DNA from 2 places in the Lysobacter sp. M15 genome. Region 1 is predicted to be linked to the other one. Evidence: predicted binding sites of a transcription regulator. Region 1 holds the regulator's gene; the other holds the start of a gene.
The links. Region 1 encodes HrcA, which represses chaperone genes, less so after heat shock. Its sites were predicted from a motif close to TTNGCACTCNNNNNNNNNGAGTGCNAA; they were not measured.
Positions count from the first base shown of each region.

Region 1 (8,605 bases):
GATCCCAAGGAAGCACGCCGGCGCCGCGCTGGGGCGCGGTCAGGGCAGGGCACCGACACGGTTTGAACGAACGCAGCGCGGCCGGAACTAGCGTGCGCGACGCTTGTCCTTGTCGTCCTTGGCGAGATTGCGGCCGAACTTGCGGATCACTAACGTCGACAGTTCCTGGTCCTGCTCGGGGAAGTACTCGCCTTCCCACTTGGCCAGCGCGTCGTTTTCGAACCACAGGGTCATGTTCTTGACCTGGGTGGTGCCGCGGCGGTCGGTGCGCTCGGTGGCGGTGTAGTCCCAGCGATCGTGGTGGAACGGATCGGCGATCGACGGCGAGCCGATCAGCGCGTCGACCTGCTGCTTGCTCATGCCGGCCTGCAACTGGTCGACCTGTGCCTTCTCCAGCAAATTGCCCTGGTAGATCGGCTGCTTGTACAGGATGCCGCAGCCGGCGGTGGCGGACGCCAGGAGGGCGACGAGTGCGATCTGGGGCAGGAACTTGCGCATGCGTTGGGGTCGGTGCGGAAACCCGCGGATGATACACTGCAGGCTTGCATTCGCGGCCTGCAGCGACCGCTGTTTAGCGGGCGTTGCCCCGCAACGGAGCCACGATGGAATCGCAAGAACTGCGCAAGGCCGGCCTGAAGGTCACGCACCCGCGGATGCGGATCCTGGACCTGCTGGAACAGACCCGGCCGCGGCACATGACCGCCGAGGACATCTACCGGCACCTGCTGGAGAACGGCGAGGAGATCGGTCTGGCGACGGTATACCGGGTCCTGACCCAGTTCGAGGCGGCCGGCCTGGTGCTCAAGCACAATTTCGAGGGCGGACACGCGGTCTACGAGCTGGACCGCGGCGAGCACCACGACCATATGGTCGACATGGATACGGGCAAGGTGATCGAATTCCAGAGCGACGAGATCGAGCGTCTGCAGGCCGAGATCGCCACGCGCCACGGCTACCAGATCGAAGACCATTCGCTGGTCTTGTACGTGCGCAAGAAGCGCTGAGGCGCTGCGTGGGGTTGCATTCGCGAAAGAGCGCCGATCGGCAGGAGCGCGCCTGCATCGCGCTCAACGTGCGTTTTGCAGCAGGCGCCTGGCTGCAGCGCGCGCTTCGCGGCTGACCTCCACGCCACCGAGCATCCTGGCCAGTTCCTCGGCGCGGGCACCGCCATCCAGCACCACGACCGCGCTCTGGGTCATGCCGGAGGCTTCGGCTTTGCTCACCCGGTAATGCGCATGTCCTTGCGCCGCCACCTGCGGCAGGTGGGTCACGCACAGCGCCTGCCGCTGCGCGCCCAGGGCGCGCAGCTTCTGGCCGACGATCTCGGCGACGGCACCGCCGATGCCCGAATCGACTTCGTCGAACACCATGGTCGGGACCAGGTCGTGGCCGAGCGCGGCAACCTCGATCGCGAGGGAGATCCGTGAAAGTTCGCCGCCAGAAGCGACCTTGCGCAGCGGGCGCGGGGGCTGGCCGGCATTGGCGGAGACCAGGAATTCCACCCGCTCGGCGCCGTGCGGGTCGGGGCGATCGCGATTGGCGGGTTCGACCGCGATCTCGAAGCGTCCGCCACCCATGCCCAGTTCGCCGATCAAGGCCGTGGTGCGCTGTCCCAGGGTGGCCGCGGTCTGTTTCCGGGCGTCCGTCAGGACCTGCGCGGCATCGCGCCAGCGCGCCGCAGCGGCGTCGATTTCCGCGTCGAGCGCCACCAGGCGCTCGCCCGCGCCGCGCAGGGCTTCGAGCTCTGCACAGACGGCGTCGCGCATCCCGGCCAGCGCGTCGGGCGCGACGCGGTGCTTGCGTCCCAGCTCATGCAGGCGGCCCAGGCGCTGATCGAGTTCGTCGAAGCGGGCAGGGTCCAGGTCCAGGTCGTCGCGGACCCGCTCGAGCAGGAGCAGGGCCTCGTCAAGCTGGATCGACGCAGCTTCGAGCATGGCTTCGACCTCGCCCAGCCGGGCTTCGTGTTCGCTGACCCGGGCCAGGTCGCCGCGAACCCGCTGCAGCAGGCTGCCGATTCCAGAGCCGTCGTCGTCGCCCAGGCCAGTGGCTGCGGATTCGCAGGCAGCGATCAACGCCGCCGCATGCGCCTGGCGGCGATGCGCGGCCACCAGTTCGGCGATGGCATCGGGCTCAAGGGTTTCGCGTTCGAGTTCGCCCAGCTGGTGTTCGAGCAGGGCGATGCGGTCGCTCACATCGCCCTGGCCGGACAGGTGTTCGCGCTCGCGCAGCAGGGCGCTCCAGGTCGTTGCGGCGTCGCGGACTGCGGCGAGCGCCGCGCCGTGGCCGCCGAAATCATCCAGCAGCGCGAGCTGCGCCGCCTTCGACAGCAATGCCTGATGTTCGTGCTGCCCATGGATTTCGACCAGGCATGCAGCCAGTGCGGCCAGCTGCGCCAGGGTCGCCGGGCGGCCGTTGATCCACGCGCGCGAACCACCATCGGCGCGCAGGGTGCGGCGCAGCAGGCACTCCCTGCTGCTGGCGTCGTCTAGCATGTCCTGCTCGTTCAGCCAATCGCGAGCCGACGGCGCGTCGATCAGGTCGAACTGCGCGGACAACTCGGCGCGCTCCGCCCCGTGCCGGACCATGCCGCTGTCGGCACGCTGGCCGGACAGGAACCCCAGCGCATCGACCAGCAACGACTTGCCGGCGCCGGTTTCGCCGGAAATCACCGTGAGGCCAGGCCCGAACTCCAGCTCGGCGGCGCGGACGACGGCAAAGTCGCGGATGGATAGTTGGGTCAGCATGCGGTTGGAATTGTGCCTGAGCCGAGGTGGGCGCCGGCTTGCGCCGGCAGCGTGGTCGGCATATATGCCATCCATGATTCGCAGCAGGCGCGACGACAGCGGCACCGCCCCCGACCGGCTCGATCCCCGGGCGCGACAGCTGCTGCGCACCCTGATCGGCCGCTACATCCACGATGGCGAGCCGGTCGGGTCGCAGACCCTGGCGCGGCACGCCGGCCTGGACGTCAGCCCGGCCACGATCCGCAACATCCTGGCCGACCTGGAAGACATCGGGCTGCTGAGCGCGCCGCACACGTCGGCCGGGCGCGTCCCTACCGTGCAGGGCTACCGGGTGTTCGTCGACTCGCTGTTGCAGGTCAAGCCGCTGCGCGAGACCGAACTGGCGCGACTGCGCAGCGAAATCGCCAGCGGCACCAGCACCCAGTCGTTGCTCGGAAACGCCTCCGAGCTGCTCTCGGCCATGACCCATTTCGTGGGCGTGGTCAGTGCACCCAAGCGCGAACAGTTCGCCTTCCGGCACATCGATTTCGTGCCGCTGGATGGACAACGCGTGCTGGCGATCCTGGTGTTCGCCGACAACGACGTGCAGAACCGCATCATCCATACACGGAGGTTGTTCGACGCAGGCGAGCTGGAAAAGGTCTCCAACTACCTGAACCAGCACTTCGCCGGCCGGCCGCTGACCGAGATCCGCGCCAGCCTGCTGCATGAGCTGCGCAATGCCCGCGACGAGATGGGCAGGCTGCTGGAAAGCAGCGTGGAGCTGGCCGAGCAGGCGCTGGCAGCCGGCAGCACGGGGGCGGAGGACATCCTGCTGGCCGGGCAGAACCGGCTGATCGGGGTGCAGGACCTCTCGGACCTGGATCGCCTGCGCGAACTGTTCGAGGCCTTCGCCCGCAAGCGCGAGATCCTGCAGCTGCTCGAACGCACCATCCGCGCGCCGGGCGTGCGGATCTTCATCGGCGAGGAAACCGGGCTGGCACCGCTGGAAGGCGTGTCGCTGGTGACCGCGCCCTACGCATCGGGCGGCAAGGTGCTCGGGGTGCTGGGGGTGATCGGCCCCACGCGCATGGCCTACGAGCGGGTCATCCCGCTGGTGCAGGCGGCCGCCGATGTCCTGGGTGGCGCCTTGAATCCGGAAGGGCAGCCCTCATAGGGACGGGGTTGGGCGGCCGACCGACCGCCTGGAAGCTCGCGACCGATGAACCACACGACCGATCCCGCGGCCGACGAAGAGGGCTTGCCCCAAACCGACGGTGCTGCCACTGCCGCCCAGGACAGCCTTGAGGACCAGATCGAGGCGCTGAAGGGCGAGCTCGAGCAGCTCCGGGCGCAATCGCTGCTCGAGCGCGCCGACCTGGAGAACCAGCGCAAGCGCCTGGCGCGCGACGTCGACAACGCCCGCAGGTTCGCCAACGAGCGCCTGCTGGGCGAGCTGTTGCCGCTGTTCGACAGCATGGAAGCCGGGCTGGCGAACGCCGCCCAGAACGATCCGCTGCGCGCCGGCCTGGAGCTCACCCTGAAGCAGCTGCACACCATCGCCGAGAAGAACGGGCTGAGCGAAATCGCCCCGGCTTCCGGCGACAGTTTCGACCCCGAGCGTCACCAGGCCATGAGCGTGGTCGAAGCCGAAGGCGTCCCACCTGGCGCGGTAGCCCAGACCTTCCAGAAGGGCTATGTGCTGAATGATCGCCTCCTGCGTCCGGCGCTGGTGGTGGTGGCAAAGGACTAGCGCAGCGGGAACGGGTGTCGATTCGAAGGTGCGGCCTTTTGCCCTGAGCGAGGCAGGCCTGCCGTCCTGCGACACAGGCGCACGCGGCTGGGCCCCGGCCCTTGAATCGACCACCCGAACCCCTAAATACCGCACATCGGCGCAGCGGCGCCCGCACACATAAGCAATCGAGAGGGAGCAGCATCATGGGCAAGATCATCGGCATCGACCTGGGCACGACCAATTCGTGCGTGGCGATCATGGAGGGCGGCAAGACCCGCGTGATCGAGAATTCCGAAGGCGACCGCACCACGCCTTCGATCGTGGCCTACACCAAGGACGGCGAGGTCCTGGTCGGCGCCTCGGCCAAGCGCCAGGCGGTAACCAATCCCAAGAACACGTTCTACGCGGTGAAGCGCCTGATCGGGCGCAAGTTCAGCGATGCCGAAGTCAAGAAGGACCTGGACCTGGTGCCATATGCGATTGTCGAGCACGACAACGGCGATGCCTGGGTCGCGACCAGCGACGGCAAGAAGTTGTCCGCGCAGGAAGTTTCCGCGCGCATCCTCGAGAAGATGAAGAAGACCGCCGAGGCCTATCTGGGCGAGACCGTGACCGAAGCGGTCATCACCGTGCCGGCCTACTTCAACGACAGCCAGCGCCAGGCGACCAAGGACGCCGGCAAGATCGCCGGACTCGACGTCAAGCGCATCATCAACGAGCCCACCGCCGCGGCACTCGCCTACGGCCTGGACAAGGCCGGTGGCGACCGCAAGATCGCGGTCTACGACTTGGGCGGCGGCACCTTCGACGTGTCGATCATCGAGATCGCCGAAGTCGACGGCGAGAAGCAGTTCGAAGTGCTGTCCACCAACGGCGACACGTTCCTGGGCGGCGAGGACTTCGACAAGCGCGTCATCGACTATCTGGTCGACGAGTTCCAGAAGGAGCAGGGCATCGACCTGCGCAAGGATCCGCTGGCGCTGCAGCGCCTGAAGGATGCGGCCGAGCGCGCCAAGATCGAGCTGTCCAGCTCGCAGCAGACCGACGTCAACCTGCCGTACGTGACCGCGGATGCCTCGGGTCCGAAGCACCTCAACATCAAGCTGACCCGCTCCAAGCTGGAGTCGCTGGTCGACGATCTGGTGAAGAAGACCATCGAGCCGTGCCGCGTGGCGCTGAACGATGCCGGCCTGCGCTCGAGCGACATCAGCGAGGTGATCCTGGTCGGCGGCCAGACCCGCATGCCCAAGGTGCAGCAGGCCGTGGCCGAGTTCTTCGGCAAGGAGCCGCGCAAGGACGTGAACCCGGACGAGGCGGTCGCCGTGGGCGCCGCGGTCCAGGGTGGCGTGCTGCAGGGCGACGTCAAGGACGTGCTGCTGCTCGACGTGACCCCGCTGAGCCTGGGCATCGAGACCCTGGGTGGCGTGTTCACCAAAATCATCGACAAGAACACCACCATCCCGACCAAGGCCTCGCAGACCTTCAGCACCGCCGAGGACAACCAGTCCGCGGTAACCGTGCACGTGCTGCAGGGCGAGCGCGAACAGGCCCGCTACAACAAGTCGCTGGCCCGCTTCGATCTGACCGGTATCGATTCCGCTCCGCGCGGCATGCCGCAGATCGAGGTCTCCTTCGACATCGACGCCAATGGCATCGTCCACGTCACTGCCAAGGACAAGAAGACCGGAAAGGAACAGAAGGTCGAGATCAAGGCGGGCTCGGGCCTGTCGGACGACGAGATCCAGAAGATGGTGCAGGACGCCGAGGCCCATCGCGAGGAGGACAAGAAGTTCCATGAGCTGGTCAACGCCCGCAACCAGGCCGACGCGCTGGTGCATGCGACCCGCAGCGCGATCAAGGACAACGGCGACAAGGTCGGAGGCGAGCTGATCGGGCGCGCCGAGGGCGCGATCGCCGAGGTCGAGACCGCGATGAAGGGCGACGACAAGGCCCAGATCGAGGCCAAGAGCAAGGCACTGGAAGAAGCGGCGCAGGCGCTGTTCGCAGCGGCCGCCGCCGCCCAGCAGCCGGGCACGGAAGGCCAGGGTGGTGCAGGCGCATCCTCATCCGCCAAGGGCGAGGACGTTGTCGACGCCGAGTTCACCGAAGTGAAAGACGACGACAAGCAGGCCTGATCGACGATGGCAGCTGACAACGGGCAGGCAGGTCCTGCCCGTTGTGTTGAGGAAGGCAGGTTGCAAATGAGCAGGCGGCGATGAGCAAGCGCGATTACTACGAAGTCCTCGGCGTCGCGCGCAACGCGAGCGAGGATGAGCTGAAGAAGGCCTATCGCCGCTGCGCGATGAAGTACCACCCGGACCGCAATTCTGCGGATACCGACGCGCTCGAGAAGTTCAAGGAGTGCAAGGAGGCCTACGAAGTGCTGTCCGACGGCGGCAAGCGCCGCATGTACGACCAGCACGGGCACGCTGCGTTCGAGCACGGGATGGGCGGCGGCAACGCCGGGCCGGGCTTCCACGACGTCGGCGACATCTTCGGCGACATCTTCGGCAACATCTTTGGTGGCGGTGCCTCGCGTGGCCCGCGCCGCGGCGCCGACGTGGGCTATGTGATGGAGCTCGATCTCGAGGAGGCCGTCGCCGGCGTCGAGAAGCGCATCGAGCTGCCCACGCTCGCGGCCTGCGAGCCGTGCAAGGGCACCGGTTCGGAAGACGGCAAGCTCGACACCTGCGCCACCTGCCACGGCCGTGGCCAGGTGCGCATGCAGCGCGGCATCTTCACCATGCAGCAGCCGTGTCCGCACTGCGGCGGCCGCGGCAAGACCTTCGCCAACCCGTGCAAGATCTGCCACGGCAACGGCCGGGTCGAGGAAGAGAAGATCCTGTCGGTCAAGATCCCGGCAGGCGTGGACAGCGGAGACCGCATCCGCCTGGCCGGCGAGGGCGAGGCGGGGCCTGCGGGCTCACCGCCCGGAGACCTGTACGTGGAAGTGCGGGTACGCCCGCACGAGATCTTCGAGCGCGATGGCGACGACCTGCATTGCGAGGTGCCGATTCGCATCTCCCAGGCTGCGCTCGGCGATACGGTGCGCGTCCCCACGCTGGGCGGCGAGGCCGAAATCCGCATTCCCGCCGAGACCCAGACCGGCAAGGTCTTCCGCCTGCGCGACAAGGGCGTCAAGTCCGTGCGCAGCCGCGCGCCCGGCGACCTGTACTGCAAGGTGGTGGTGGAAACCCCGGTCAATCTCACCGCCGAACAGCGCGATCTGATGGACAAATTCGAAGCGACCTTCAGCGGCGAAGGCGCGCGTCGCCATTCGCCCCGATCCAGCACCTTCATCGATGGGGTGAAGGGGTTCTGGGATCGCATGGTGTCGTAGGTCGGCCCTACGCGGCCGACGCTTCCCGGTTACGCGTACGAGACATCACGCCCCGCGCGGCACCACGCATCCGTCGGGGACGTAGCCCCGACCTACGCATGCTAGCCTCGCCAGCATGGCGAAAGGCTGGTGGAAGAACCTCTACGTCCAGGTGCTGATCGCGATCGCGATCGGCATCGTGCTGGGCCAGTTCCGGCCCGAGCTCGGCCAGCAGATGAAGCCGTTGGGCGATGGCTTCATCAAGCTCGTGAAGATGATCATCGCCCCCGTGATCTTCCTGACCATTGTTGCCGGCATCGCCAAGATCGGGGACCTGAGACATGTCGGCAAGATCGGGCTCAAGGCGCTGATCTATTTCGAGGTGCTCACCACCCTGGCCCTGGTAATCGGGTTGGTGGTGGCCAACCTGGTCAGGCCCGGCGCCGGCATGGGCATCGATCCGGCGCAGATCGATGCCTCGGGCGTCTCCCAGTACCAGCAGGCCGCGCACGAGCAGGGCACGATCCCCTTTCTGCTCGACATCATCCCGCACGATTTCCTGTCCGCGTTCACCGAGGGCAAGCTGCTGCAGGTGCTGCTGGTGGCCATCCTTACCGGCGTGGCGCTCACCCAGATGGGCAGGGTGGGCCAGCGCATGCTGGACATCGCCGAAGACCTGTCGCACGTGTTCTTCAACATCGTCGGCATGATCATGCGGCTGGCGCCGATCGGTGCGTTCGGTGCGATGGCCTTCACCATCGGCAAGTTCGGCCTGGGTTCGCTCGCCTCGCTCGGCTGGCTGCTGGCTTCGGTGTACCTGACCTGTTT
Region 1 is NZ_JAKPBV010000005.1:287,649-296,253, reverse strand. It holds gene MC380_RS04890 (RnfH family protein) at 1-66, shown strand, start outside; gene bamE (outer membrane protein assembly factor BamE) at 88-486, opposite strand; gene fur (ferric iron uptake transcriptional regulator) at 603-1,004, shown strand; gene recN (DNA repair protein RecN) at 1,068-2,744, opposite strand; gene hrcA (heat-inducible transcriptional repressor HrcA) at 2,818-3,900, shown strand; gene grpE (nucleotide exchange factor GrpE) at 3,985-4,476, shown strand; gene dnaK (molecular chaperone DnaK) at 4,662-6,593, shown strand; gene dnaJ (molecular chaperone DnaJ) at 6,674-7,798, shown strand; gene MC380_RS04850 (dicarboxylate/amino acid:cation symporter) at 7,914-8,605, shown strand, end outside.

Region 2 (8,605 bases), on a different contig from region 1:
AGCAGCTGCCGGTTGGTCATGCTCAAGCGCGTGGCCTGTTCGTGCAGAAGCAGCGGCAGGCCCAAGCTCCTGCCGGCCAGCGCCGGCGCGAAGCTGGGATAGCCGCCGAATCCGGCTACCAAGGCCACCTTGCGGCGCTTCATGTCGGCGCGCGCCTGCAACAGCGCGCGCAGGATCGTCGCACCGGCGGCTGCCTTGCCCGCCAGTCCGCCGGCCAGGCTGCGTGCCGGCAGGACCACGTGTTCGATGCCCTGCAGTGCCTGCACGTACTGCGCGCCGCGTTGCTCGGTATACAGCACCACGGCGTGGCCACGCGCCATCAGCTCGCGCGCCAGCGCCTCGGCCGGGAACAGATGGCCTCCGGTGCCGCCGGCGGCGAGGGCGATGGTCGGAGCAGGAAGCGGTTTGTCGGTCGGCATCGGCGGATTGTCGCCGATCATCATCCGCCCGGGTCGGCGGTGCGCCTGCTCACTGCCTCGTTGTACCCCGAGCGACGCGCGCGGCGCAGGCGCCCGATGACCCAGGCGATGACCGCCAGCCCGATCCCGAGCGGCCACAGCCGGGTCGCGAACACCGTCGCCGCGAGCAGCGCACGCCAACCCGTGCCGAGCGCTTCGCCCATTTCGGCAAAGAAGCCTGGGCCGCGGTCTCGGAGCAGCGCGGCAGTATCAGGCACCGTGTTTTCGCGTACCTGCGAGGGCTCATGCAGCTCCAGCCGCAGCGTGCTGAAGGCGATCCGGTCTTCCAGCTCGCGCTGCGCGACCGTGGCCTCATCGCGGATCGCAAGCATCTGCTCACGCGCAGCGAGCGCGTCGATCTTTTCTCCGGTCCTGGCCGGCTGCGCGGCCGCGCTGCGGATCGCCTGCTGCAGCTCCTGCGCGCGCGCGAAAGCCAGCTGACGGCGCAGCAGCTCGAACTGCACATCATTGGCTTCGAAGTTGCGCGTATCCAGGAACTGCATCTGCCTGGCGATCACGCGCAGGAACGACTGGGTGCGCTCGCCTGGCACCCGAACCACCAGCGATCCCTGGGTGACGACCTCCGACAACTGCAGGCGCTTGAAATCGCCCAACGGACGTTCAAGCTGGCGGATCGTCTGCGTGCTGATGCTGTTGCGCACCACGAAACCGCCTTCGGCGGCCACAGCATCCTCGATCGCCAGGGTCGAGGCATACACGTCCTGGACCTGGAAGCTGGCATCGGCCGTGCGCACGAAGCGCCGCTGCGGACCGGTCGCGGTATTGGCGCTGGATGCGAGCTGGTCGGCGGCCACTCCCGGCTGCTGCACCTGGGCCACGGCCTTGGCTTCCTCCGCGGCGGCGGTGGCATGCGCAGAGCCCGCCTGGGCACGGCCGGCCGCGGGCATCGCCGCATCGGCGGCAACGGAAGACTCGGTTTGAGGCTGGTCGCTGCAGGCTAACAACGCGGCCAGCAAAGCTGCGGCCAGGAATACACGGGGATCGAGCCGGGCCATGCCACGTTCTCCTTGTGAAGGTGCTCCATCAACGCATCGCCGCAGCCGGCGGGGTTAGGGGGCGCCGTGGGCCGGCCCCAAAAAGGAAGGCCCGCTTGCGCGGGCCTTCCGGTGTTGCGATTGCGGCGTCGACGATCCGGATCAGAAATCCATGCCGCCCATGCCACCCATGCCGCCGCCCTGTGGCATCGCCGGCTCTTCCTTCTTCGGCGCATCGGCCACCATGGCCTCGGTGGTGATCATCAGCCCGGCGATCGAGGCTGCGTTCTGCAGTGCCGAACGCGTGACCTTGGTCGGATCCAGGATGCCGAACGCGATCATGTCGCCGTATTCGCCGGTCTGGGCGTTGTAGCCGAAGTTGTCCTTGCCGTCCTTGACCTTGTTGAGGACGACCGAAGGCTCCTCACCGGCGTTGGTGACGATCTCGCGCAGCGGCGCTTCCATCGCGCGCAGGGCGATGGCGATGCCGTGGTTCTGGTCTTCGTTGGCGCCCTTGAGCTCGCCGATGGCCTGCAGCGCGCGCACCAGCGCAACGCCGCCGCCCGGCACCACGCCTTCTTCCACCGCCGCACGCGTGGCGTGCAGGGCGTCTTCGACGCGCGCCTTCTTTTCCTTCATCTCGATCTCGGTCGAGGCACCGACCTTGATCACCGCCACGCCGCCGGCCAGCTTGGCCACGCGTTCCTGCAGCTTCTCGCGGTCGTAATCGGAAGAGGTCTCCTCGATCTGCGCCTTGATCTGCTTGATCCGGCCTTCGATGCCCGAGCTCTCGCCGGCGCCGTCGATGATGGTGGTGTTTTCCTTGCTGATCTGCACCTTCTTGGCGCGGCCCAGATCCTTGATCGTGGCCTTCTCCAGGGTCAGGCCCACTTCCTCGGAGATCACGGTGCCGCCGGTCAGGATCGCCATGTCCTCGAGCATCGCCTTGCGACGATCGCCGAAGCCCGGCGCCTTGACCGCGCATACCTTGACGATGCCGCGGATGGTGTTGACCACCAGGGTCGCCAGCGCCTCGCCTTCCACTTCCTCGGCGACGATCAGCAGCGGCTTGCCCGACTTGGCCACGCCTTCCAGCACCGGCAGCAGGTCGCGCACGTTCGAGATCTTCTTGTCGTGCAGCAGGATGAAGGGATCATCCAGCTCGGCCGACATCGACTGCTGGTTGTTGATGAAGTACGGCGACAGGTAGCCGCGGTCGAACTGCATGCCCTCGACCACATCCAGCTCGTTCTCCAGGCCCGAACCTTCCTCGACCGTGATCACGCCTTCCTTGCCGACCTTCTTCATCGCGTCGGCGATGATCGTGCCGATCGACTCGTCGCTGTTGGCCGAGATGGTGCCGACCTGGGCGATCGCCTTGTCGTCGGCGGTTGGCTTGCTGATCTTCTTGAGCTGCTCGACGGCGGCGATCACCGCCTTGTCGATGCCGCGCTTGAGGTCCATCGGGTTCATGCCCGCGGCCACGCCCTTCATGCCTTCGCGGATCAGTGCGGCGGCCAGCACGGTGGCGGTGGTGGTGCCGTCACCGGCGTTGTCGGAAGTCTTGGACGCGACTTCCTTCACCATCTGCGCGCCCATGTTCTCGAACTTGTCGGCCAGCTCGATTTCCTTGGCGACGGAGACGCCGTCCTTGGTGATCGTCGGCGCGCCATAGCTCTTCTCGAGCACGACGTTGCGGCCCTTCGGGCCGAGGGTGGCCTTGACGGCATTGGCGAGGATGTTGACGCCGCGCAGCATGCGCGCGCGGGAGTCTTCGCCGAAACGGATTTCTTTGGCAGCCATTGTTGCTAACTCCGAAGTTGTGATTCGTAGGGCGGGTTTCGACCCGCCGTCAGGAAAAGGAGATTGCGAAACGGCGGGCTTGGGCCCGCCCTACGCTCAGCCGACGATGGCGAGGATGTCGTCCTCGCGCACGATCTTGTATTCGACGCCGTCGAGCTTGTAAGCGCTGCCCGAGTACTGGCCGTAGATCACCTTGTCGCCGACCTTGACCTTCGGCGCGCGCACGCTGCCGTTGTCCAGGGCCTTGCCCTCGCCCACCGCGAGCACTTCGCCCTTGGTCGGCTTTTCCTTGGCGTTGTCGGGGATGACGATGCCGCCGGCGGTGACTTCGTCGGCTTCGATGGGCTTGACGACCACGCGGTCGTAGAGCGGCTTGAGATTCATGGCACCCTCTGCAAGTGATTGATTGGACAAAAGAAGAAGCGGAATTTTAGCAGCCGCACAGGGCGACTGCCAGAATTGCCGACACAAAGAACCCGCTAGGCGGGACGCGACTGCATATGGGGCTGCGGTCCTGGCCTTCAAGGGCCGAAATGAAAAAAGCGCGCATGGGGTCCATGCGCGCTTGGGAGATAACGCCTGTTCCTGGCCCGGCTGTCCTGGCCGTGTCCCCCCGAGACCCGACTCCTGTCGAAACCGGTCTCCAACCGGTGTGGATGCAGCATCGCCCGTGCCAATACCAAAGCGAAAGCTGGGGCAGACCCTAGGCAGCGCCTGCTAATGGTGGCCGGGGACCCCGATCGGCCCGATTGCATACCCGCATCGGATCAATACGCCCCTTGGTGACCGAAAGTAGACAATTTGTGCCTACTGTTGCTCACATAGTGACCATCGCTATCATTTGCGGCTAACCGGTCGCGCACGCGTTGTTTACTGTGGCTGCCATGACATTTGGCCAGGGAGTTGGCATGAGCTTGCAAGCCCGGATCCGGATGGCCCGCCGCCATGCGGGCCTGACCCAGACCGCTTTGGCGCTGGCCGTGGGGGTCCAGCGCAGTGCGGTCAGTCACTGGGAGTCACCACAGGGCAAGAATCCACGGATGGCGCATCTGCGTGAAATCGCCACCACCACCGGAACCCAGTTCGAATGGCTGGCCACAGGGCGCGGCCCGATGACCCTGGGCCCCGAAGTCGCGCAGTACTCGGTCGCGGCCGCGGATGCCCTGCTGGTCGACGATCCACTGGAAATGCGCCTGCTGCTGGCGTTTCGCGACGCGCCCAGCCGCGGCCGCATGGCGCTGGTGGAACTGGTGGAAGAGCTGGCGCATCAGCGCCTGGGCCGGAGTCGCGCCGCCAGGACCTCCAAGCCGTCGTCCTAGTGCCGCCGCCGGCCGCGCCCGGTGCTCGGCTACCCTAGCGGGCCCTCGATGCCCGGATCTGCCCGTGCCGGCCCTGCTCTGCCTCAGCACCTGCCCCGACGAAGCTACCGCCCGGCATATCGCCGACACGCTGGTAGGCGAGCAGCTGGCCGCCTGCGTGAACCTGCTGCCTGGCGTGCAATCGGTGTACCGGTGGCAGGGAAAGGTCGAGCGCGCCGGCGAAGTGCTCATCCTGGTCAAGACGACCCAACAGCGGTTCGCTAAGCTGCGCGAACGCCTCGTCGCGCTGCATCCGTACGAACTGCCGGAACTGATCGCGGTCGAAATCGCCGACGGATTGCCTGCCTATCTGGACTGGATCGCCGCGGAATCCGCGGCCGGATCCGGATCCCTCTCGAACTGAACACCATGTCCCTGTCGTTGCGCGCCCTGACTTCGTTGCTGTTGCTGCTGTTCGCCGTTCCGGCGCTGGCGATCGACGAGGACGATCTGCTGCCGGTGGACGAGGCCTTTGCGCTGAGTGCGCGCGCCATCGGCCCGGACCGGATCGCCCTGGACTGGACCATCGCCGAGGGGTACTACCTGTACCGACACCGGATCTCGGCGGTCCCCGCCGACGCCACCGGCCAGGCCGCGGCAATTGCCCTGCCGCGCGGCGAGGCGCACACCGATGAATTCTTCGGTCGCGTCGAAACCTTTCGCGGTGCGGTGCGCGGCACGCTCGAGCAGGTCGTGGCACCAGCGGGCAGCATCGCCCTCAAGGTCAAGTACCAGGGCTGCGCCGACCTGGGCATCTGTTATCCGCCGCAGACGCGCACCGTGACCGTGGCGCTGCCCGCGCCTTCGCAGCCGTCAAACACGGGACTGGCCTCGTTGGGCCGTGCGCTCACAGGCCAGGGCGCGGCGCCTGCTCCCGGGGTGGCCGCAACAGGCACAGACGCCATGCCGCTACCGCCCGAGCAGGCGTTTGGCTTCGAAGCGATCGCCGGCGATGGCAACACCCTGCTGCTGCGCTTCACGCCAGCGAAGGGCTACTACCTGTATCGCGATCGCAGCAGCTTCCGGCTGGAGGGCGCCGACGGCATCGCCACCGCCGGGCCCGGCTGGCCGCGGGGGGTGAGCTATCACGACGAGTATTTCGGCAACGTCATCGTCTACTTCGACCAGATCGACGTGCCGTTGCCGCTGCTGCGCGAACGCACCGACGCGGCCAAGGCGGTCCTGGTCGCAACGTTCCAGGGCTGTCAGACCGGTGGAATCTGCTATCCGCCGATGACGCGGCGGGTGGCGGTGTCGATTCCCGCCGGCAAGCTCCGATCCGAAGCCCCGATAGGAGCGACGTCAGTCGCGAGCCCTTCCCCCAAAGGCCCCAACGATGCCAACGCAGAAGTCCCCACGGTGGGAGATCAACAGGTCGCGGCTGACGTCGCTCCTACGAAAGGCGTCGCTTCCAGGGAAGGCGTCGCTCCTGCGATAGGCGTTGCTCCCACGCAAGGCGAGCCGGTGCAGGCCGAGGACCAGCGCCTGGCGGGCGCGCTGTCCGGATCCAATCGCTGGTTCGCGCTGCTCGGCTTCCTCGGGGCCGGCCTGCTGCTGGCGTTCACCCCGTGCGTGCTGCCGATGATCCCGATCCTGTCGGGCCTGATCGCAGGACGCGGCGAGCGCATCGGCGCCCTGCGCGCGTTCTGGCTGTCGCTGGTCTACGTGCTCGCCAGCGCGGTGGTGTTCACCATTGCCGGGGTGATCGCCGGGCTGGCCGGCGCCAACCTGCAGGTCGCGTTCCAGACCCCCTGGGTACTGGTGCTGTTCGCGGCGCTGTTCGTGGCGCTGTCGCTGTCGATGTTCGGCCTGTACGAATTGCAGCTGCCCGCCAGCTGGCGCTCGAAGCTGGGTGCGCTGAGCGACCACCAGCGTGGCGGCTCCTGGATGGGCGTGGCCGCGATGGGCGCACTGTCGGCGCTGATCGTCGGGCCCTGCGTGGCCCCGCCGCTGGCCGCGGCCGTGCTGTATATCGGCCAGACCCGCGACCCGGTGTTCGGCGGCGCGGCGTTGTTCATGCTCGCGCTGGGCATGGGCGCCCCGCTGCTGGCTTTCGGCATGGCGGCCGGTCGCGGCCTGCCCACGTCCGGTCCGTGGATGGTGGCGATCCAGCGCGTGTTCGGGTTCGTCTTCGTCGGACTGGCGATCTGGATGCTCTCGCGCATCCTGCCTGCGGCCGCCACCCTGGCGCTGTACGGGCTGCTGGCGCTCGCCTTCGCCGTGTGGGTCCTTTCGCTGGCCACCCCGGCACTGGGCGAGGGCCGGCGCTGGGCCTTGCGATTCGCCGGTGTCGTGTTCGGGCTGGTGGGCGCGGCCGAGCTGTTCGGTGCGATGGCGGGCGGCCACGATCCGCTGCAGCCGCTGGCCGGTGTCGTCGGCGCGCGGGACGAGCGCCAGGCGTTGCCATTCCGCAGCATCAAGTCCCTGTCCGACCTGGACCGGGAAGTGGCCGCGGCGAAAGCCGCAGGCAAGCCGCTGCTGTTCGATTTCTATGCGGACTGGTGCGTGGCCTGCAAGGAAATGGAGAAGTACACCTTCCCCACGCCCGAGGTCCATGCGGCGCTCGAGGGCTTCGTCCTGCTCAAGGCCGACGTGACCGCCAACGACGCCACCGACCAGGCGCTGATGCAGCGGCTGGGGATCATCGGCCCGCCGGCGACCCTGTTCTATGTCGATGGCGCGGAACGCCGGGAGCTGCGTCTGTTCGGGTTCGAGGACGCGCAAGCTTTCGCCCGGCGCGTGGAGCGGGCACGATGACCGGACGGTCCGCCGCCGGGCGCGGGCGAAGCGGATGAAATCCGGCACCGTGCGGATCCTGCTGGTGGCCGTGGGCGCGGGCCTGGTCGGGGTCGCCGCCAGCCTGCTCACCACTGGCCCGGGGCCACTGCTCCGGTCCGAAGTCGGGCAACGAGCGCTCCAGGGTGCGCTTTCAGTCACCGCACCGAAGCCGCCGGCGGGTGTCGCGGTCGCCAGACCCGGCACGACGATCCCCACGCTCACGCTGCAGGCGCTCAAGGGCGGGGTCGTCACCCTGCCCGGCGCTTATGCGGGGCGCCCGCTGCTGATCAACTTCTGGGCGAGCTGGTGCGGGCCATGCATCGAGGAGATGCCGGAGCTGCAGCGTTATTTCGCCGAACAGGGAAGCAACGGAGCGCAAGTGGTTGGCATCGCGCTCGACGACAAGGCCGCGGTGGACGCCTTCCTGGAACGGGTGCCGGTGCGCTATCCGATCTTGCTCGACACGGCCGGCCCCACCGACAGCAGCGTTCGCCTGGGCAATCCCAAGGGGGTGCTGCCCTACTCGGTCCTGCTTTCGGCGGACGGAAAGCTGCTGAAGCAGCGGATCGGCCCGTTTGCGCCCGGCGAAATCGACAGCTGGGCTCGGGCCATGGCGCAAACCCCCGAATGAGCGCGATCCGGCGGGTTCCCGGTGGACTAGAGCACACACTCAAACAAGCGCTTAAAATTCGGAAATGCGGCTGAATTTCGGCGAACTGGACACCATCCCCGCCTTCGTCCAGACTCGCGCCCTTCCGATCCATGGCGGCGGCGCCGGCGAGATGGCACAGATCCTGGTCCTGCATGGCCCCAACCTCAACCTGCTCGGCACCCGCGAGCCGGAGGTCTATGGTCGCCAGACCCTGGCCGAGATCGACGCAATACTGGCCGCGCGCGCGACGCGCGCCGGCCACGCGCTCAGCAGCGTCCAGGCCAACGCCGAGCACGCCCTGGTCGAGCGGATCCAGAGCGCCCGTGACGACGGCACCGCCTTCATCCTGATCAACCCGGCCGCCTTCACCCACACCTCGGTGGCGATCCGCGATGCCCTGGCGGCGGTCGCGATCCCCTTCATCGAGGTCCACCTGTCCAACCCGCACGCCCGCGAACCCTTCCGCCATACCAGCTACTTCAGCGACCTGGCCGTGGGCGTGGTCTGCGGCTTCGGCGCCAACAGCTATGTGTATGCGCTGGAAGCCGCGCTTGCGCGTCT
Region 2 is NZ_JAKPBV010000016.1:67,162-75,766, forward strand. It holds gene MC380_RS17065 (UDP-N-acetylglucosamine--N-acetylmuramyl-(pentapeptide) pyrophosphoryl-undecaprenol N-acetylglucosamine transferase) at 1-419, opposite strand, end outside; gene MC380_RS17070 (DUF4349 domain-containing protein) at 440-1,474, opposite strand; gene groL (chaperonin GroEL) at 1,616-3,256, opposite strand; gene groES (co-chaperone GroES) at 3,353-3,640, opposite strand; gene MC380_RS17085 (helix-turn-helix transcriptional regulator) at 4,165-4,575, shown strand; gene cutA (divalent-cation tolerance protein CutA) at 4,634-4,978, shown strand; gene dsbD (protein-disulfide reductase DsbD) at 4,984-7,371, shown strand; gene MC380_RS17100 (TlpA disulfide reductase family protein) at 7,421-8,023, shown strand; gene aroQ (type II 3-dehydroquinate dehydratase) at 8,175-8,605, shown strand, end outside.
Region 2: groES (co-chaperone GroES) is a predicted target of HrcA. The motif match lies at 3,687-3,713, and genes of this name have one in related genera.